Regions from separate parts of the Diaphorobacter limosus genome, predicted to be linked through region 2. Evidence: predicted binding sites of a transcription regulator. Region 2 holds the regulator's gene; each other region holds the start of a gene.
The links. The regulator FNR, encoded in region 2, switches genes on or off when oxygen is low (the NO sensors DNR and NnrR bind a similar motif). The targets are predictions, from matches to a motif close to TTGATNNNNATCAA.
Positions count from the first base shown of each region.

Region 1 (6,963 bases), 1.8 Mb from region 2:
AGCAGCGTCGGCCAGCCCAGAAACGCCGACTGCACGCGCACGGCAAAGGGCAGGGCGAACTCCTGCGTGATCTCCAGGCTGCCGCCCAGCTGCAGCGCCTCTTGCACGGTGGCGGCGGAGAGCGCACGGCACACCGGCTCGAAGCGCGCCATGCGTTCGGGTGCGAAGAAATGATCGAGCGCCTGGCGGTAGCGCGTGTGCTGCGGCTGGTCGTAGCCGTTGGGCACGGCCGGATGCTGCGACACGGCGCTGCTGTAGGTGGCGTGGTCGAGCAGCACCTGCATGACTTCGGGGTGGCCGAACACCGTGGTGTGCTGGCTTGCGCTGTGCGCTAGCGGGCAGCGCGCGCGCAGCTGGTCGAAGGCGGCGCGCTGGTCGCGCTGCACCTCGGGGGCTTGCGGGTCCCAGGGGGTGGGGGTGCTGCTCATGGCGTTCTCCTTTTACAGGCCCAGGTCGTCGGCCAGTGCATCCATGCGCGCCTTGACCGCTGCGTCCATGGCCATGGTGCGGCCCCATTCGCGCTGGGTCTCGCCGGGCCATTTGTTGGTGGCGTCCAGCCCCATCTTGCCCCCTAGGCCGCTGACGGGGGAAGCAAAGTCGAGGTAGTCGATGGGGGTGTTCGCTATCAGCATGGTGTCGCGCACCGGGTCCATGCGCGTGGTCATGGCCCAAATCACTTCTTTCCAATCGCGCACGTCGATATCGTCGTCGACGATGACGACGAACTTGGTGTACAGAAACTGGCGCAGATGGCTCCACACGCCCATCATCACGCGCCGCGCGTGGCCGGCGTAGGCCTTCTTGATGCTGACCACCGCCATGCGATAGCTGCAGGCCTCGGGCGGCAGGTAGAAATCGACGATCTCGGGAAAGGCGCGCTGCAACAGCGGCACGAACAATTCGTTGAGCGCCAGGCCCAGCATGGCCGGCTCGTCCGGCGGCTTGCCGGTGTAGGTGCTGTGGTAGATGGCGTCGCGGCGCTGCGTGATGCGCTCCACGGTGAACACCGGGAACTCGGCGCATTCGTTGTAGTAGCCGGTGTGGTCGCCGTACGGGCCTTCGAGTGCGTGCTGCCAGCCGCTTTGGTGACTGGCATCGGGGTGGATGTGGCCTTCCAGGACGATCTCGGCCTGGGCCGGCACCTGGAGCGGCACGCCCAGCGCGTCGGCCACCTCGGTGCGCGCGCCGCGCAGCAGGCCGGCGAACTGGTATTCCGACAGGCTGTCGGGCACGGGGGTGACGGCGCCCAGGATGGTCGCCGGGTCGGCGCCAATCGCCACAGCCACGGGGTAGGGTTGGCTAGGGTGTTGCCGGCAATGCTCGGCAAAGTCGAGCGCGCCGCCGCGGTGCGAGAGCCAGCGCATGATGAGCTGGTTTTTGCCGATGACCTGCTGGCGGTAGATGCCCAGGTTTTGCCGGCGCTTGTGCGGCCCGCGCGTGATCGTCAGGCCCCAGGTGACCAGCGGCGCCACGTCGCCGGGCCAGCAGTGCTGTATCGGCAACTGGGACAGATCGACCTCGTCGCCCTCGATCACCCCCTCCTGGCAGGGCGGGCGGCGCACGGTGGACGGGGCCATGCTCCACAGCGTCTTGACCAGCTCGCGCCGGCCCCACAGATCCTTCATGCCGCGCGGCGGCTCGGGCTCTTTCAAGGACGCCAGCACCTCGCCAAAGGCGCGGATCTCAGGCAGCCCCGCCACGCCCAGCGCCCGCGCCACGCGCGCCGGCGTGCCAAACAGGTTGGCCAGCACCGGCATGGCGTGGCCCGTGGGGTTTTCGAATAGCAGCGCCGGGCCGCCCGCGCGCAGCACGCGGTCGCTGAGGGCCGTCATCTCCAGGTGTGGCGAGACCGGGGCAGCAATGCGGCGCAGCTCGCCCGCGGCCTCCAGCTGGGCCATGAAGTCGCGCAGGTCGCGGTAGTGGATTTGCGTCAAAACGGGCTCCAGCGCTTATGTATCAAGGGCAAGCAGCTATCAATTCAGGACTGATCATGCAGGCCCTGCCAGCGCGGCGCCAGTGCATGCTCCAGCCCCAGCAGGTCCAGAGCCCGTGCCACGCTGTGCTGCACGATGTCCTCGACGGTCTGCGGCCGCTGGTAGAAGGCGGGCACGGGCGGGCAGATGATGCCGCCCATCTCGGTCACCGTGGTCATGTTGCGCAGGTGCACCAGGTGCAGCGGGGTCTCGCGCGCCAGCAGCACCAGGCGGCGGCGCTCTTTCAGGATCACGTCGGCGGCGCGCGTCAGCAGGTTGTCCGCCAGGCCATGGGCGATGGCCGCCAGCGTGCGCATGGAGCAGGGCGCCACCACCATGGCCTGCGCGCCGAAGGAGCCGCTGGCAATGCTGGCGCCAATGCTGGCGTTGTCATGCGCCTGGTGCGCCAGGGCCAGCACCTGCTCGCGCGACAGGGCGGTCTCGTGCTGGATGTTGAGCCAGCCGGCATCGGAGACGACCAGGTGCGTCTGCACGTCCGGCATGGCGCGCAGCGCCTGCAGCAGGGCCACGCCATAGACGGCGCCGCTGGCGCCCGATATGCCGACGATGATGCGGCGTGCCTCAGCCATGCGCAGGCACCAGCGGGGCTGCAGCCAGGTCGGCCTGCACATGTGCCAGCACCTCGTCGGCCTGGGCCGGGTCGAAGTCCTGGTGGTTGCGCTTCTTCACGCCGTACTTGTGCAGCTGGTAGTGGCGTGCCGGCGTGACGCTGTGGCGCGCCAGTGAATTGCGCACGCATTCCAGCGGGCAGCCGTCCAGTGCGATGACGGGGCGGCCGCTCTTGGCGAGCTGCACCAGCTTGGGCACGTCGCCGCCGACGCCGGCAATGCATGACATCTCGGCCAGGCCGCGCCTGTCCATTTGCACCGCCACATGGTTGGCCAGCTGCGCCGCGCTGGAGCAGCCCGAGCAGGAATAGACCAGCGGCGGCAGGGGCACAGGGGCCGGGTCGGTCATGGCCGTCCCCTCAGAAAGCGCGGCAGCGGTGGCAGCTGGCGCAGCAGCTGCGGCGCCTTGCGCTCGAGCACCGCGCGCGGCGTCCACTCGCGCGGGTCGAGCACGGGCAGCTCGAGCGCGTCCAGCGCGTTTTTGACCACCAGGCCGAGCTCGGTGTCGCCCTCCATCACCAGGCGGCGGTTGAAGAACAGCGTGTCCGGGTCTTGCCGGCGCTGCGCCAGCAGCAGGAAGTCCTGGGCGTTGGCGCTGATGGCCAGATCGGTTTCGGCCTGCGGCTTGCAGGGCACAAAGCGCTGGCCGTTCCATGAGAAGTCGAACGCCACGCGTGCATCGCGCACACGAATCGCCAGACGCTTGGCGCGCAGGATGTCTTTCACGTCCTGCGGCAGCTGTTTGGCCAGGGCGAAGTTGATGGCCGTGACCAGCAGCATGGAGCCCGGGTAGGCCGGCAGACGCGAGAGCAGCGCGCCCACGGGGGCGGGCAGGGTGAAGGGGGCGGGCGGGGTGGTGGTCATGGGGGGCCTCTCAGTTTTTCAGGCCAGGGCGGGTTCGATCAGGTCCAGGCCCGGGCGGCCATGCCAGTAGCCGTTGCAGGACGCCTCGGGCATGAAGGGGCGCATGGCTTGCAGCGCGGCCGGGTTGGGCTGCGCGGCGCGGCGCGCGGCGTCGAACGCGGCAATGATCTTGTCGGTGTGCTGCGACTGTGGCGAGATGCGCAGGATGTCCACGCCGGCGGCGCGCAGCGCGGGCATGTCGCCCACCAGGTTGTGCACCTTGGCCGACTGCGTCTGTATGCCGTTGATGACCAGAAAGGATTCCTTCTCGCGCGTCTGCAAGAGCTGGCCGTCGGGGTGCTCGATGCAGCGAAAACCGCAATCGTCCTTGGGCAGGTTGTAGTGCCGCGCCGTGAAGCAGCGTGCCGAGAAGGCCAGCGGCATGCGGCCGTAGGCGAAGACCTCGGTCTCCAGTCCTGCGGGCCGGGTCTGCAGCAGCACGGCCAGGTCGCTGTGCTTCATCTCCAGCGGCATCACCCAGCGACTGGCGCCCAGGCCGGCCATCCAGGCCAGGGAATCGGCATTGAAGAGGTTGAGCTGCGGCCCGGCCACGAAGGGGCGCTTGCCCGCCAGCTTGTGCACCGCGCCCATGTCGTTCGCCTCGATCAAGAATTCTTCATCGCGCACGATCTTGTGCATGTCGGCCACGTCGCTGGTGGATTCGAGCAGCACCATGGTGGACATCACGGCCTGCTTGCCGGCATCACGCAGCATGCGGGCAATGTCCAGCCAGTCGCTTTGGCGCAGCTCGCGGCGGCGCGAGCACACGGCCTCGCCCAGGTAGACGATGTCCACCGGCGACTCGGCCATTTGTTGGTAGAACTCGAAGACGGTGTCGCGGTGCCAGTAGTACTGAAGGGGGCCTAGGGCTAGTTTCATCATGGTGGTTTGGTTGTTCTCTCCCTCTCCCCCCTGGGGGAGAGGGCAGGGGTGAGGGGGCGAGGCGCGGCGGTGGTCTTGCCTGGCACCCTCACCCCAACCCTCTCCCGCGTGCGGGAGAGGGAGTTGGCGAGGCAATAGGGTGTCACTTCCATGGCCGGTGATAAGCCCCCAGCGTGTGCTGCTGGCCCTCGGCCACCTGGTCCAGGCTGGCCATCCAGGCGGTCTTGGGGGCGTACAAATGGCCCTGCGCCATGCAATGGTCGATGGCCTCGCGCCAGACCTTGGTGACCTGGGCCACGTAGGCGGGGCTCCTCTGGCGGCCCTCGATCTTGAAGGCGCGCACGCCCATCTTCACCAGCTGGGGCAAGAGCTCCAGCGTGTTCAGGCTGGTGGGTTCCTCCAGCGCGTAGTAGTTGCTCTCGCCCTCCACGTCAAAGCGCCCCTTGCACAGCGTCGGGTAGCCGGCGTTCTCGCCCTGGGCGTAGCGGTCGATGAGCACGCCGTTCAGGCGCGACTCCAGGCCTCTGGGCGTCTCCTGCCAGCGCACGGACTTCGGGGGCGAGCACACGCCATGGGTGTTGGGTGATTCGCCCGTGGCGTAGGACGACAGGGCGCAGCGCCCCTCCACCATCACGCACAGGCTGCCAAAGCCAAACACCTCGATCTCCACGTCGGTGCGCTGCGTCACCTGCTTGACCTGCTCCAGCGAAAGCACGCGTGGCAGCACGGCGCGCTGGATGTTGAACTGCTGCTGGTACAGGTTGATGGCGTCGGCATTCGTGGCCGAGCCCTGCACGGACAGGTGCAGGCGCAAGTCGGGGTGGTGCTCGTTGGCGTAGCGCATCAGGCCCGGGTCGGCCAGGATCACCGCGTCTATGCCCCAGGCGCTAGCGCGATCCAGGGCCGAGCGCCAGGGCGTGGAGTTGCTTGCCTGTGGGTAGGTGTTGAGTGCCATCAGCACCTTGCGGCCGCGCTGGTGGGCGTAGGCAATGCCGGTCTGGATGGCGGCCTCGTCAAAGTTCAGGCCAGCAAAGTTGCGCGCATTGGTGGCGTCGCGCAGGCCCAGGTAGACGCAGTCGGCGCCGTGGTCAACGGCAGTTTTCAGGGCCGGCAGGCTGCCGGCGGGGCAGACCAGCTCGGGGGCTGTGCGGGCGGGGCTGGTGCCGGTCTCTATGGGGGTGGAGGGACTGAGTATGGCGTTCACTGTGGGTCTCGATGCAATCTGTGTCGGGAGGCTTGGCTCCTGAGGCCGCACACCATAGGACGATGCGAAAGACCACAGCCTGATTTTTGTCAAGACAGGGGGTATTTCCGAGGAAAACTCTCGGGCATGGGCGGGCAGCAGGTTTTTTCGTGAACTGTTGGAAAAGACCGACACCATGGTTTTTGTCGCGGGGCTACCTTCACCCACCCAACAGATACGTGGATAGCCCACCATGCCCAAGACCCTGATCGAACCCTTTCGCATCAAGAGCGTAGAGCCCATACGCATGACTACCGCCGCCGAGCGTGCGCGCCTGCTTGAAGAGGCCAGGCTGAATGTCTTCAAGTTGCGCGCCGAGGACGTGCTCATCGACTGGCTCACCGACTCGGGCACCGGCGCCATGTCGGCGCGCCAGTGGGGCGCCATCATGGAGGGCGACGAGAGCTACGCCGGCGCGCGCAGCTTCTTTAGGCTGGAGAAGGTGATCCAGGACATCACCGGCATGCAGTATTTCGTGCCCACGCATCAGGGCCGCGCGGCCGAGAAGGTGTTGTTCACGGCGGTGTGCAAGCAGGGCGACCTGGTGCCCAACAACTGCCACTTTGACACCACGCGCGGCAACCTGGAGTACCTGGGCGTCGAGGCGCTGGACCTGGTCGAGGCCGTGGGCCTGCAGCCGGCCACCATCGCCCCCTTCAAGGGCAACATCGACCTGGCGCGCGCCGAGGAGGTCTTGAAAAAGGAGGGCCAGCGCATCCCGTTCGGCATGCTCACCGTGACCAACAACACCGGCGGCGGTCAGCCGGTTTCCATGGCCAACATCCGCGCCTATGCGCAGCTGCTCAAAAAATACGGCAAACCCTTCATCATGGACGTGTGCCGCTTCGCCGAGAACGCCATGTTCATCAAGATGCGCGAGCCGGGCTACGAAAACACCTCCATCAAGGCCATCGCGCAAGAGATGTTCAGCTACGCCGACGGCGCCACCATGAGCGCCAAGAAGGACGGCATGGTCAACATCGGCGGCTTCATCGTGCTGCGCTCCGACGAATGGCTGGACGAGGTGCGCAGCGACCTGATCATGATGGAAGGCTTTCCCACCTACGGCGGCATGGCCGGGCGCGACCTGGAGGCGCTGGCCGTGGGCCTTGAGGAGGGGCTGGATGAGGACTACCTGCGCTATCGCCTGCGAACGGCCGAGTACCTGGGCGAGAAGCTGGACGCTGCGGGCGTGGGCTTTGTGCGTCCCACGGGCGGGCACGCGGTCTACATCGACGCCAAGAGCGTGCTGCCGAATATGTCGGTTGAACACTACCCGGCCTGGGCGCTGTGCAACGCGCTGTACCTGGAGGGCGGCATACGCGGCGTGGAG
Region 1 is NZ_CP136921.1:1,538,438-1,545,400, reverse strand. Features, by position in the region: gene P4826_RS07480 (cytochrome P450) at 1-428, opposite strand, end outside; gene ubiD (4-hydroxy-3-polyprenylbenzoate decarboxylase) at 441-1,925, opposite strand; gene P4826_RS07470 (UbiX family flavin prenyltransferase) at 1,979-2,563, opposite strand; gene P4826_RS07465 (putative zinc-binding protein) at 2,556-2,951, opposite strand; gene ubiT (ubiquinone anaerobic biosynthesis accessory factor UbiT) at 2,948-3,466, opposite strand; gene P4826_RS07455 (U32 family peptidase) at 3,485-4,384, opposite strand; gene ubiU (ubiquinone anaerobic biosynthesis protein UbiU) at 4,530-5,582, opposite strand; gene P4826_RS07445 (tryptophanase) at 5,824-6,963, shown strand, end outside.
Region 1: a site for FNR is predicted at 5,671-5,684, ahead of ubiU (ubiquinone anaerobic biosynthesis protein UbiU). Genes of this name have one in related genera too.

Region 2 (6,963 bases):
AAGGTCAAGCACATCTATGTGGCCAACTGGTTCTTTGGCGCATTCATCCTGGCCGTGGCCCTGCTGCACATCGTCAACAGCGCGGAGATGCCCGCTGGCTGGATGAAGAGCTACTCCGCCTACGCGGGCGTGCAGGATGCCATGGTGCAGTGGTGGTATGGCCACAATGCCGTGGGCTTTTTCCTGACCACGGGCTTCCTGGGCATGATGTATTACTACATCCCCAAGCAGGCCGGCCGCCCGGTGTACAGCTACCGCCTGTCCATCGTCCACTTCTGGGCCCTGATCTTCACCTACATGTGGGCCGGCCCGCACCATCTGCACTACACGGCCCTGCCTGACTGGACGCAGTCCGTCGGCATGGTCTTCTCGCTCATCCTGCTCGCTCCCAGCTGGGGCGGCATGATCAACGGCATCATGACCCTGTCGGGCGCCTGGCACAAACTGCGTGACGACCCCATCCTGCGCTTCCTGATCGTGTCACTGTCGTTCTACGGCATGTCCACGTTCGAGGGCCCGATGATGTCCATCAAGACCGTCAACGCTCTGTCGCATTACACCGACTGGACCGTGGGTCACGTGCACTCCGGCGCGCTGGGCTGGGTGGGGCTGGTGACCATGGGTTCGCTCTACTACATGATCCCGCGCCTGTTCGGTCGCGAAAAGATGCACTCCATCAAGGCCATTGAAATCCACTTCTGGCTGGCCACCATCGGCATCGTGCTGTACATCGCCGCGATGTGGATTGCCGGCGTGATGCAGGGCCTGATGTGGCGCGCGGTCAACCCTGATGGCACGCTGACCTACACCTTTGTCGAAAGCGTGAAAGCCACCTATCCCTTCTATGCCATTCGTTTCCTGGGCGGTGTGCTGTATCTGGCTGGTATGTGCTTCATGGCCTGGAACACCTGGATGACCGCAATTTCCGGTCGTTCCGTGAAGGTGGCCATTCCGGCCGTCAATCCGGCGCACGCTTGAGGTCTGAGGAATCCGTAGATGTCTAATACAAACAAGCAAACAAGCTCCGGTTTCACCCATGAGAAGGTGGAAACCAGCAACTTCCTCATGATCGTCCTGATCCTGGTGGTGATCGCCATGGGAGGTTTGGTGGAAATCGTTCCGCTGTTCTTCCAGAAGTCCACCACCGAACCGGTTCAGGGCCTCAAGCCCTACACGGCGCTGCAGCTGGCAGGGCGCGACATCTATCAACGCGAGGGCTGCTACAACTGCCATTCGCAGATGATTCGTCCGTTCCGCGCCGAGACGCTGCGCTATGGTCACTATTCGGTTGCCGGTGAGTTTGTCTACGACTACCCGTTCCAGTGGGGTTCCAAGCGCACCGGCCCGGATTTGCATCGTGTTGGCGGCAAGTACAGTGATGAATGGCACCGCATTCATCTGGTCAACCCGCGTGATGTGGTGCCCGAGTCCAACATGCCTGCCTACCCCTGGCTCGAAAAGAACCAGGTGGATGCCGCCAGCATGGCTCCGCATATGCGCGCATTGCGCCGCGTTGGCGTGCCCTACACGGATGAGGAAATCGCCGGCTCGGCCGAGGCCGTCAAGGGCAAGACCGAGATGGAAGCCGTGATTGCCTACCTGCAGGTGCTGGGCACCGCGCTCAAGTAAAGAGAGCTTGCCATGGACATCACCACCATGCGCATCGTGGTCACGCTGGCTTCGCTCGCGTGCTTTCTGGGTATTTGGTACTGGGCCTATACGGCTCGCAACCGGGCCCAGTTCGATGAGGCAGCGCAGCTGCCCTTCGCCAATGACGATTGATTGCTCCAACCGATACGAAGAGAGAACCCATGAGCGACTTCACCAGTAATTTCTGGTCTATTTATGTGGCCGGGATCACCCTTGCCGGCATCATCGCCTGTGCCTTGCTGCTGTGGCTGACATCACGCAAGAAGATCGAATCCGCTGCTGACAACACCACGGGCCATGTCTGGGATGTGGATCTGAGGGAGATGAACAACCCTATGCCCCGTTGGTGGATGTGGCTGTTTGTCATCACCATCGTCTTTGCCTTTGCCTATCTGGCGGCCTACCCGGGCCTGGGCACCTTCAAGGGCCAGCTGGGGTGGACGCAAGTCGGTGAGTACCAGGCAGAAGTTGACAAGGCCAATGCCGAGTTGCAGCCACTGTATGCACGGTTCGACAGCATGAAAACCGAGGACATTGCAGCCGACCAGGCGGCCATGGCGATCGGCGAGCGTTTGTTCATGAACAACTGTGCCCAGTGTCATGGCTCGGACGCACGCGGTAGCAAGAGCTTCCCGAATCTGTCGGACAAGGATTGGTTGCACGGTGGTACGCCCGATGACATTCGCAAGACCATCCATGATGGTCGAGTCGGTGTGATGCCCCCCATGGCCGCAGCGGTGGGTTCGCCCGACGACGTGCGCAACCTGGCCCAATACGTGCTAAGTCTGTCGGGAAGTCCGCACGATTCTCTCAAGGCGTCGCTGGGCAAGGCCAAGTTCACCGCCTGTGCGGCTTGCCATGGCATGGACGGCAAGGGCATGACTGCCATGGGAGCCCCTAATCTGACCGATGACATTTGGCTGCATGGCTGGGGCGAGGCAGCGATCGTGGCTATGATCAACGATGGCAAGACCAATCAAATGCCGGCCCAGGCTGGCAAACTCACAGATCAGCAGATCAATGTGCTGACCGCCTATGTCTGGGGCATGTCCAACAAGCCCGGCGCTGCAAAATAAGGCATTTGTATCGGCCGGCAGCCCCTCCTAGGGGTGCCGGTTTTTTTTGTTTTGCAAGCCCGTCTTGCACCAAGAGATTTTCAACATGAAGCCAGCCGACGGAAAGCCCCGCAAGGTTATCCCCATTGCGGCAGCGCCGGCAGAAAAGCCGAAGACCGAATCCGCATCTTTGTACGAGGCGCAGAAAAAGGTCTATCCGCGCTCGATCAGTGGCGTATTCGCCAATTGGCGCTGGATCATGGTGTATGTCACCCAGTTGGTTTTTTATGGCCTGCCCTGGCTGCAATGGGGTGAGCGCCAGATGGTGTTGTTTGATCTGGGTGCTCGGCGCTTCTACATCTTCGGTCTGGTGCTCTACCCGCAGGATTTCATCTATCTGACGGGGCTGCTCATCATCTCGGCGCTTGCACTGTTCTTGTTCACGGCGGTGGCAGGGCGGCTGTGGTGCGGATTTTCCTGTCCACAGACGGTTTATACCGAGATCTTCATGTGGATAGAGCACAAGATCGAAGGCGATCGCAGTGCGCGCATCCGGCTCGATAACGGCCCCTGGACATTTGAAAAGACCTGGAAAAAATCGCTGAAGCAACTGGTGTGGATTGCCGTGTCATTCTGGACCGGTTTTACATTTGTCGGATATTTTGTACCCATCCGGGAGTTGGGTGGCGAACTTATGTCGCTGCACGGAAGCTGGCAGATTTTCTGGGTGTTTTTCTACGGCTTGGCGACTTACGGCAACGCCGGCTACTTGCGTGAGCAGGTATGCAAATACATGTGTCCGTACGCGCGCTTCCAAAGCGCGATGTTTGATAACGACACCCTGGTTGTCACATATGACCCGGAGCGTGGCGAGCCCCGTGGCCCGCGCACCAAGGCGGTGGACTACAAGGCCAAGGGTCTGGGTGATTGCATCGATTGTTCACTGTGCGTACAGGTCTGCCCCACGGGAATCGATATCCGCGATGGGCTGCAGTACGACTGTATTGGCTGCGGCCTGTGCGTGGATGCCTGCAATACCGTGATGGACAAGATGCAGTATCCACGCGGCCTGATTCGGTTTTCCACGCAGAACGGCGTGAAGAACCACTGGACGCAGTCGCAGATGCTCAAACGTGTCCTGCGGCCACGGGTATTGTTTTATTCCGGTATTTTGATCGCCTTGTGCATAGGGATGATGGCCAGCTTGGTGGTGCGTACCCCATTGAAGGTAGATATCGTGAGGGATCGAGCGGCTCTGTCGCGCATCGTGGCAGGCGGGAAGCTTGAAAACATTTACCGACTGCAAATCATGAACGCCACCGAGGGGGCGCAGCGCTATGTGATCAGTGCACGTGGACTGGACGGGCTTGAGGTGATCTCCGAACCGGAGATTGACATCGGCCCGGCAGAATCTCGCTGGGTGGTCGTGCGGCTGCAAATTCCCTATGGATCGGCAGCGCCTGGCTCACACACCGTGTATTTTGATGTCCGTGCCCAGGATGACAAAGGCCAGGTGGCAGAAAAATCCGTGTTCCTGGTGCCGCGCTAAGGGTTGATGTACGAGCATCCGCTGTTTTTGTATTGATTTTTTTGTATTGGGCCTCGGAAGGCCCAGGGAGTCCGCAGTCATGTCACCCAACTCATCAGCGAATTCGACGCCTGAGTCTCAGCCTTGGTGGAAGTATGGCCATGTCTGGTTGATCATTGCCGGGCCGGTGATCGTGGTAATCGCTGGCTTCATCACACTTTGGCTGGCGTTAGCACGGCCAGATCCAGTGTTGACGGAAGACTACTATCAACGGGGTCTTGACATCAACAAGACATTGCAAAACTCTCAGATGAGCATGACGCCAGCAACCAAGGGGCGCAACCACGCTGCTACCCCGGTGCAGGATCAACCACGCTGATTCTGGGGCCTAAGGGGAATCAAGGAGACAGTTGCCGTGCATGTAGTGCTAGTCTGCGAGCACAACAGCTTGGAGGTGCTTCGATGTGGATGCAACGACTGATGTGGATTGCGTGGCCTGCGTTTCTCATGGCCGGTGTCATGGAGATGGTGGTTTTTGCCTTTGTCGATCCGGAGGCGTTGCAGTGGTTTGACCAGCCTGTGAATCTGTCGCGCGAAGGCGTCTATACCGTCGCGTTTTTCTTGTTCTGGCTGGTGATTACGATATCAGGCGCTTTGACGACCCTGTTGTCGTTCTCTCCCTTCGAGTTCAACCATCGGGAGTCGTCGGAGACGGACAGGCCAGCTGATAACCCCAAGTACGTGTCATGATCCTGACAATGCGGGAGGCCTGAATCGCCCAAGTTTAGTGACAAGCCTGCTGGCTGTTGACAATTCGCTTCAAGGCTTCCGTATTCACAATGCGAACATGGCGCTGCTTGACTTCCACAATGCCCTCCTCAACGAATTTGGAGAAGGTGCGGCTCACGGTTTCAAGTTTCAGGCCCAGGTAGCTGCCAATTTCCTCGCGGGTCATGCGCAGCACCAGTTCTGACTGCGAAAAGCCGCGCGCATGCAGGCGCTGCACCAGGTTCAGCAAGAAGGCGGCCAGGCGTTCCTCGGCGCGCATGCTGCCCAGCAGCAACATCACCCCATGCTCACGGACGATTTCACGGCTCATGATCTTGTGCACATGGGTTTGCAGTGCCGTAACTTCGCGCGACAGTTCCTCGATACGCTCAAAGGGCATGACGCAAACCTCGGCGTCTTCCAGAGCCACGGCATCGCAGGTGTGGCGGTCGTTGACGATGCCATCCAGACCGATGATTTCTCCAGCCATCTGGAATCCGGTGACCTGGTCGCGCCCATCTTCGGTTGCTACGCAGGTTTTGAAGAATCCTGTGCGGATGGCAAAGAGCGAGGTAAATGCCTCCCCGTTGCGAAACAAGGTTCCGCCGCGCTTGACCTTGCGGCGAACTGCAACGATGTCATCAATGCGCTTGAGCTGCTGGTCATCCAGACCCACAGGCATGCACAGCTCGCGCAGGCTGCAATTGGAGCAGGCTACTTTGATGGTTTGCAGGTTGGAAGACATGGATACTCGGTTCCTAGTACGGACTTACAGCCGAATGTAACCGAGACTTGGGATGTCGCGATTCGTTGAGTGACTTTGATCCAAGGTCAAATTGTCGTCAACTCGGCTTCATGGGGGCTTGATCGGCGTCAAGGACACAGGGTGGACTCTACGGCACAGTGCGCACGAATTGCAAGGAACCCTTTCATGACTGTCGTTACCACCGAGCTCTTGCGTCGCTTTGACGTTCCGGGGCCGCGCTATACCTCCTACCCTACCGCCGATCGTTTCGTGGAGGCTTTTGGTGAAAAGGAGTACATCCTGGCATTGCAACAGCGCCGCGTGGGATCAGTGGCCAAGGCCATGCCGTTGTCGCTGTACATTCACATACCGTTTTGCGAATCGTTGTGCTACTACTGTGCCTGCAACAAGATCATTACCCGCCACCCCGAGCGGGCCGATGTATATCTGCGTTACCTGAGCCGGGAAATTGACCTGCACACCGCGCACTGCGGTGTCGGCCAGCATGTCAGTCAGCTGCACTTTGGTGGTGGGACGCCGACTTTTTTGTCCGATGACGGCTTGCGTGAGCTCATGGGCATGCTCAAGCGCAGTTTTGTGTTGGTGCCAGGAGGGGAGTACTCCATAGAGGTCGATCCGCGCACGGTTGATGAACAGCGGCTGGCGTTGCTGGCTGAGCTGGGCTTCAATCGGCTCAGCTTCGGGGTGCAGGACTTCGACCCAGAGGTACAGAAAGCCGTACACCGCATACAGCCAGCAGAAAAGGTGTTTGGTCTGGTTGAAAGCGCGCGCAAGCTGGGTTTCGACTCGGTGAACGTGGATCTGATCTATGGTCTGCCAAGGCAGACGCCAGAGTCATTTGACCGTACCCTGGAGCAGGTTGCGCAACTGCGACCTGATCGGATAGCGCTCTATGCCTACGCCCATTTGCCCGAGCGTTTCAAGTCGCAACGCCGCATCATCACCGCAGAACTGCCCATGGCGTCGGCCAAGGTGTCGATGCTGGCTCGCTCCATTGATGCATTCATGAACGCCGGCTATGTCTACGTGGGCATGGATCACTTTGCACTGCCCGAGGATGCGCTGGCGGTGGCCAAGCGCCAGGGGCGGTTGCACCGTAATTTCCAGGGCTATAGCACGCAGCCTGACTGTGATCTGATTGGCCTGGGCGTATCCGCCATTGGCCGCGTCGGTGCAACGTACAGCCAGAATGTGAA
Region 2 is NZ_CP136921.1:3,806,861-3,813,823, forward strand. Features, by position in the region: gene ccoN (cytochrome-c oxidase, cbb3-type subunit I) at 1-978, shown strand, start outside; gene ccoO (cytochrome-c oxidase, cbb3-type subunit II) at 997-1,629, shown strand; gene P4826_RS18330 (cbb3-type cytochrome oxidase subunit 3) at 1,642-1,782, shown strand; gene ccoP (cytochrome-c oxidase, cbb3-type subunit III) at 1,812-2,726, shown strand; gene ccoG (cytochrome c oxidase accessory protein CcoG) at 2,812-4,254, shown strand; gene P4826_RS18345 (FixH family protein) at 4,334-4,612, shown strand; gene P4826_RS18350 (hypothetical protein) at 4,696-4,983, shown strand; gene fnr (fumarate/nitrate reduction transcriptional regulator Fnr) at 5,018-5,746, opposite strand; gene hemN (oxygen-independent coproporphyrinogen III oxidase) at 5,933-6,963, shown strand, end outside.

Region 3 (6,963 bases), 1.7 Mb from region 2:
GCGCCCGCGGCGGCACCCGCGGCCAAGGCCGAGCCGCTGAAGATCGCCTTTGCCTATGTCGGCCCGGTGGGCGACGGCGGCTGGTCCTATGCCCATGACCAGGCGCGCAAGAAGCTCGAGGCCGAGTTTGGCGACAAGATCCAGACCTCTTACGTGGAAAGCGTACCCGAGGGCCCGGACGCCGAGCGCGTGCTACGCGACCTGGTCACGCAGGGCAACAAGCTGATCTTTGGCACCACCTTCGGCTACATGGACGTGATGCAGAAGCTGGCCGGCGAGTTTCCGGACGTGAAGTTCGAGCACGCCACCGGCTACAAGACCAGCGCCAACATGCGCATTTACGACAGCCGCACCTACGAGGGTGCCTACCTCGCTGGCATCATCGCCGGCGCCATGACCAAGACCAATACCCTGGGCGTGGTCGGCTCGGTGCCCATCCCCGAGGTGCTGCGCAACTTGAACAGCTTCACCCTGGGCGCACAAAGCGTGAACCCGAAGATCAAGACCAAGGTGGTCTGGGTCAACGAATGGTTCAGCCCGCCGAAGGAGACCGAGGCCGCCACCAGCCTCATCAACGGCGGCGCCGACGTGCTGTTCCAGAACACCGACTCGCCCGCCGTGCTCAAGACCGCGCAGGAAAAGGGCAAGCGTGCCTTCGGCTGGGACAGCGACATGACCGCCTACGGCCCCAAGGCCCACCTGGGCTCGGCCGTCATCAACTGGGCGCCGTACTACATCAAGGCCACGCGCGACGTGCTGGACGGCAGCTGGGCCACGGCACAGAACTGGTGGGGCGTGAAGGAGGGCGCCATCGACCTGGTGTCCATCGCCGAGGATGTGCCCGCCGACATCAAGGCCAAGGTGGATGCCGCCAAGGCCGGTCTGAAGGACGGCAGCTTCGTGATCTGGAAGGGCCCCATCGTGGACAACACCGGCAAGACCGTGCTGGACAAGGACGCTGCGGCCGATGACAAATTCCTCACCGGCATCAACTTCTACGTCCAGGGCGTGGACGGCCAGGTGCCGGGCGGCGACAAGAAGTAAGCCTGGTCTGACCCTCTGAACCCGGAGGCCGCCGCAAGGCGGCCTTTGTTATGTGCGCCCAGCATGGGCGCACTCTTGGAGGTGCAAGTCCTCCCGTAAGTTGTTTACAGCGAACGAAGCGAAGCGCAACTGCGAGAGGGTGACTGACCGTGGAGAGGAAGCGTGGAGCGAAGCTGCGAGCCGATGAAAAAGAACCGGATAGAAGGCGGTGCCGAGCAGGGCGAGCGGGCATGAAACCGCAAAGCTCTCGTGATCAAGGCTCAGGCGGCGTAGATCCGGCGGCTGTGCAGCGAAGGAGTGCGTTCTTACCTGGGGAGATCTCGCCTTGTGGGTGAAAGCCCGACGCTCATGCCGGAGCGAGAAGTCAGCAGAGGTCGTAGTAGCTGGAGCCGGGGCCGATGAGGCCAGAAGGCGACAGCCAAGTGCCGAACGAGAGTGAGTGACCAAGGATCAGGAGATGTCAAAGGCCATGCGTCAGATGCCGGAGCAATCCGGGCGGGCAGGAGCACGCGGTGAAGCCGCGGGTGACTCTGTCAGTGACGAAGCCTGCGGCCCGCTCCTGCAGCACCGGGGCACAGGGTCGGCAAAGCCCAAGGCAGGCACCGGTGGCTTGCTGGAAGCGGCGCTGACGAGACAGAACCTGCAAGCCGCGTGGAAGCGGGTCAAGGCCAACAAGGGTGCGGCAGGGGTGGACGGGCTCGACATCGAGCGGGCCGCCCAGGTGATACGCCAGACTTGGCCCGACATCCGCCAAGCACTGCTGGCAGGAAGGTACCGGCCCAGCCCGGTGCGCAAGGTGATGATTCCCAAACCCGACGGCAGCCAGCGCGAGCTGCATCCGACAATGGAGGCTCCCTATGCCGATCGCGGTCATTGCAAACGCTCTTGCGCGGCCTGGCCGCCGGGGCATCATGGGGCCATCACGCCAAGGAAAGCCCCCATGCCGACAATCCCCATCATCGCTCCCGAACGCCTGCCGGCTCTGCTGGCCGCCATGCCAAAGGCCGAGCTGCACATCCACATCGAGGGCTCGCTGGAGCCCGAGATGATCTTTGCCCTGGCCCGGCGCAATGGCGTGGACCTGCCCTATGCCAACGTCGAGGCGCTGCGCCGCGCCTACGCCTTTACCGACCTGCAGAGTTTTCTGGACATCTACTACGCCGGCGCCAGCGTGCTTTTGAAGGAACAGGATTTTTACGATATGGCCAGCGCCTACCTTGCGCGGGCAGCTATGGATAACGTAGTGCACGCGGAAATCTTCTTCGACCCGCAGACGCATACCGCGCGCGGCGTGGCGATCGACACGGTGATCCAGGGCCTGCACCGCGCCTGCGTGGATGCGCGCGCCGAGCTGGGCATATCCGCCAGCCTGATCCTGAGCTTTCTGCGCCACCTGAGCGAGGAAGACGCCTTCGCCACGCTGGAGCAGGCACTGCCCTGGATGGACAAATTCATAGGCGTGGGCCTGGACAGCAGCGAGCTGGGCCACCCGCCAGAGAAATTTGCCCGCGTGTTCGCACGCTGCCGCGAGTTGGGCCTGCATGTGGTGGCCCATGCGGGCGAGGAGGGGCCGCCGGCCTATATCTGGGGCGCGCTCGATGTGCTCAAGGCCGAGCGCATAGACCATGGCGTGCAGGCTGTGCATGACGCGGCGCTGATGCGCCGCCTGGCAGAGGAGCGCATACCGCTCACCGTGTGCCCGCTGTCCAACCTCAAGCTGTGCGTGTTCCCCAGCCTCGCGGCGCACAACCTGCCGGCGCTGCTGGAAGCGGGCCTGGTGGCCACGGTCAATTCCGATGACCCGGCCTACTTTGGCGGCTACATCAACGCCAACTTCATCCAGACCTTTGCGGCCCTGCCCATCCTCACGGCGCGGCATGCCTGGCAGCTGGCGCACAACAGTTTCGAGGCCAGTTTCGCCCCGCAGGCCGAAAAGCGCGCCTGGGGCGACAGGCTGCAGGCATGCTTTGAGCATCATGCCTCGGCGTGAACGCTTCTTTTTTAATAGCTGCTGGTGCTTTATGGGTAAACTCTAGAGCCATAAATCGCTTGAAATTTGTAGTCCTCACGCCAGCGCCCGCAGCACGGCGCGCACCGGCGAGGCATCGGCCGTGGTCAGCTTGAGCGGCAGGGCGATGAGCTCGTAGTCGCCCTCGGGCACGGCGTCCAGCACCAGGTTCTCCAGCACGCGCAGGCCGCGCCGGCGCAGCACCTGGTGGCTGGGCAGCTCCCGGCTGTCAGCCGGGTCCACGCTGGCCGTGTCTATGCCCACCAGCAGCACGCCGGCGTCGGCCAGGCGCTCCAGGGTCTCGGGTGCGACGGCGCTCAGCTGCGCATCCCAACGATCGACGGGCGCGCTCGCATAGGTGCGCAGCAGCACGCGTGGCGGCAGGTCCGCGCTGACGGCGTGGGCGATGTGGCGCCATTCGACCAGCGGGCCGCAGCCCAGGGCGTGGATCACGCGGCAGGGGCCGATGAAGGCCTGTAGCGCCACGGCGCCTATGGCGACGCCTGCGTTGTCGTAGTGCAGCGGCGCATCCGCATGCGTGCCTATGTGGGGCGACAGGGTCAGGGTGCTGACGTTCACGGCGCTGTCCGGCCCGATGGTGGCGCTCCAGCGCTGCTCGTAGGGCGTGTCGCCGGGATAGACCGGGCTGCTGGCATGCAGCGGCGCCGAGATGTCCCACAGCAGGGGCTGGTAGCTCATGGTACCAGGCCTTCCAGCGGCGCCAGGCCGTGGCGCTGGCGCGCGCGGTTGCAGGCTGCGCTGCCGGCTTCGAACTCACGGCAGGGCGAGGGCCGCCACTCGTAGATGCCGCAGGCTGCGCGCTGGCCCACCTGGCCGGTGAGGGCGGCGCAGCGCGGCCGGGCATGGTCGGTGCCGCGCATGCGGGCGGTGTGGCCGGTCACCTCCACCACCAGGCCCTGGGGCACGCTGCCGCCCATGTCCTCGGTCTCGTGGACGGAGAAGTCGACGCGGAAACTGGCGCAGCAGGCGCCGCAGCTCAGGCAGGGATGGGTGCTCATGGGGTGACAGGAAGAAAGATGGGGATTGTGCAGTGCCTGCCAGGCGCTGAGCTGGATCAAGCCCAGGGCGCGCCGATGCATTAAAATGAGAACCATTTTTATTTGCAACACCCATAGAACATGCAACTCCAGGGCGATACCCAGGCAACCCAGCAAACCCAGGGACTCGACAGCCTGCCGCGCGGCGTGCCCGCCGTGGTGGCCGGCCTGCGCCAGGCCGAGGATGGGCGCGCCAGCGCCATGGCGCTGCGCCTGATGGAGATCGGCTTCCTGCCCGGCGAGCCGGTGCGCGTCATCGCCAAGGGCTTTCCCACGGCCGATCCACTGGCCGTGCGCGTGGGCCAGGCCACGTTTGCGCTGCGCCGCCATGAGGCCGCGCAGGTGCTGGTGCATGTGCCGAGGGGCGCGGCATGAGCGCGGGCCAGGCTGCGGCGGCAGCGTTTACCCATATCGCCCTGCTGGGCAACCCCAACTGCGGCAAGACGGCGCTGTTCAACCTGCTCACCGGCGCGCGCCAGAAGGTGGCCAACTACGCCGGCGTGACCGTGGAGCGCAAGGAGGGCGTGTTTGCCACCGCCAGCGGCCGGCGCGTGCGCGTGCTGGATCTGCCCGGCGCCTACAGCCTGCATGCGCAAAGCCTGGATGAGGCCGTGACGCGCGACGTGGTCACGGGCCGGCGCCCCGGCGAGGCCGTGCCCGAGCTGCTGGTCTGCGTCACCGACGCCACGCACCTGCGCCTGAACCTGCGCCTGGTGCTGGAGGCGCGCGAGCTGGGCCTGCCCATGGTGCTGGTGCTGAACATGAGCGACATGGCCCAGCGCCAGGGCATCGCCATAGACCGTGCGCTGCTGGCGCGCGAGCTGGGCATGCCGGTGCTGGCCACCGTGGGCGTGCGCACCGATGGCGCGCAGGAGCTGCTGCACTGGCTGGATCAGGCCAGGCCAGATGGCCCGGTACAACCACGGCCGCCGACCGATGCGCCGGCCCCGGCCCTGAACGCGCTGGAGCAGGATCAGCCGCAGCGCGTGCAGCGCCTGCACCAGGAGGTACGCCGCATCATGGGCCTGGCCGTGCGCGAGCCGGCGCAGCGCCTGGAGCAGGATGACCGCATCGACGCCGTGGTGCTGCACCCGCTGTGGGGCACGCTGCTGCTGGCGGTGACGCTGTTCTTGATGTTCCAGGCGGTGTTCAGCTGGGCCGAGCTGCCCATGGGCTGGATCGAGGGCGCCACGGCGCTGGCCGCCGAATGGCTCAATGCCCACATGGCCGACGGCCCGCTGCGCAGCCTGCTGGCCGACGGGGTGATTGCCGGCGTCGGCGGGGTGGTGGTGTTTTTGCCGCAGATCCTGATCCTGTTCTTCTTCATCCTGGCGCTGGAAGAGTCGGGCTACCTGCCGCGCGCGGCCTTTCTGCTGGACCGCATCATGGGCGTGGTGGGCCTGTCGGGGCGCTCCTTCATCCCGCTCTTGTCCAGCTTTGCCTGCGCCGTGCCGGGCATCATGGCCACGCGCTCCATCCCTGACTGGCGCGACCGGCTGGTGACCATCCTGATAGCGCCGCTGATGACCTGCTCGGCGCGCCTGCCGGTGTATGCGCTGCTCATCGCGGCCTTCATCCCCGAGCGCGAGGTGGCCGGCCTGTTCAACCTGCAGGGCCTGGTGCTGTTTGCTCTGTACCTGGGGGGCATCCTGAGCGCCATGGCCGTGGCGGCGGTGGCCCGGCTGGCGCGGCGCAGTGCCGGCGTGGCGCCGCTGCTGATGGAGCTGCCCAGCTACCGCTGGCCCAGCCCGCGCAACCTGGCGCTCGGCCTGTGGGAGCGCGCCGGCATCTTTCTGCGCCGCGTGGGCGGCATCATCCTGGCCGTCACGGTGCTGCTGTGGTTTCTCTCGACCTACCCGGCGCCGCCCGAGGGTGCCACCGGAGCGGCCATCGAATACAGCCTGGCCGGCCGCCTGGGCGCCGTGCTGGAAATGATCTTCGCCCCCATAGGCTTCAACTGGCAGATCAGCATTGCCCTGGTGCCCGGCATGGCCGCGCGCGAGGTGGCGGTGAGCGCCCTGGGCACGGTGTACGCCATTGCCGCCTCGGCCGACGACACGGCGGCGCAGCTGGCGCCGCTGCTGGCCGGCCAATGGTCGCTGGCCACGGCGCTGTCGCTGCTGGTGTGGTTCATCTTCGCGCCGCAATGCGTCTCGACCATCGCCGCCGTGCGGCGCGAGACCAACGGCTGGCGCTGGCCATTGGTGATGACGGCCTATCTGTTCGCGCTGGCCTATGGCGCCAGCTTCGTGACCTATCGCTTGGCCCTGGCATGGGGCGGAGGTTGAAGCATGTTGCAAGAACTCATCGTCGCCCTGATCGTTGTCGTTGCCGTGGCCTATATGGCCTGGCGCTATCTGCCTGCCGCCTGGCGCCAGCGCCTGGGCCGCGTGCACCCCGGGCTGGCTGCGGGGCCGGGTGGCTGCGGCAGTGGCGGTGGTGGTGGTTGCAGCAGCTGCGGCGGCTGCGGTACGCGGGCCAAGGCCGGGGTGCAGCAGCAGAGCGTGGCGCCGCCCGCGCCAGTGGCACGCAACGCCGATAGTTTGCAATCAAATCAATAGCTGTAGGCACTTGATGGACGGGTGTTAGAACCCATTTTTGCCCTATAAATTGGCATCAGGCCGCGAGCGGAAAATCTTCCCGGGGCGCATAAAGCGGCGGCAGGCCGTGGCGTGCACGCGCTTCGTTGCAGCGCTCTGTGCCCATCTGGAACTGGTCGCAGGTCGAAGGTCGTCGTTCGTAGATGCTGCAGATCGACTGCTTGCCGCAGCGTCCTGTCAGCGCCACGCAGCGCACCGGATGGCGCTGCGTGCCATCCATGCGCCAGCGGTTGCCATGCACCTCATGGGCCAG
Region 3 is NZ_CP136921.1:1,448,879-1,455,841, reverse strand. Features, by position in the region: gene P4826_RS07060 (BMP family ABC transporter substrate-binding protein) at 1-1,044, shown strand, start outside; gene P4826_RS07055 (adenosine deaminase) at 1,985-3,034, shown strand; gene kynB (arylformamidase) at 3,110-3,751, opposite strand; gene P4826_RS07045 (YkgJ family cysteine cluster protein) at 3,748-4,071, opposite strand; gene P4826_RS07040 (FeoA family protein) at 4,192-4,485, shown strand; gene feoB (ferrous iron transporter B) at 4,482-6,398, shown strand; gene P4826_RS07030 (hypothetical protein) at 6,402-6,671, shown strand; gene P4826_RS07025 (YkgJ family cysteine cluster protein) at 6,727-6,963, opposite strand, start outside.
Region 3: a site for FNR is predicted at 4,118-4,131, ahead of P4826_RS07040 (FeoA family protein). Genes of this name have one in related genera too.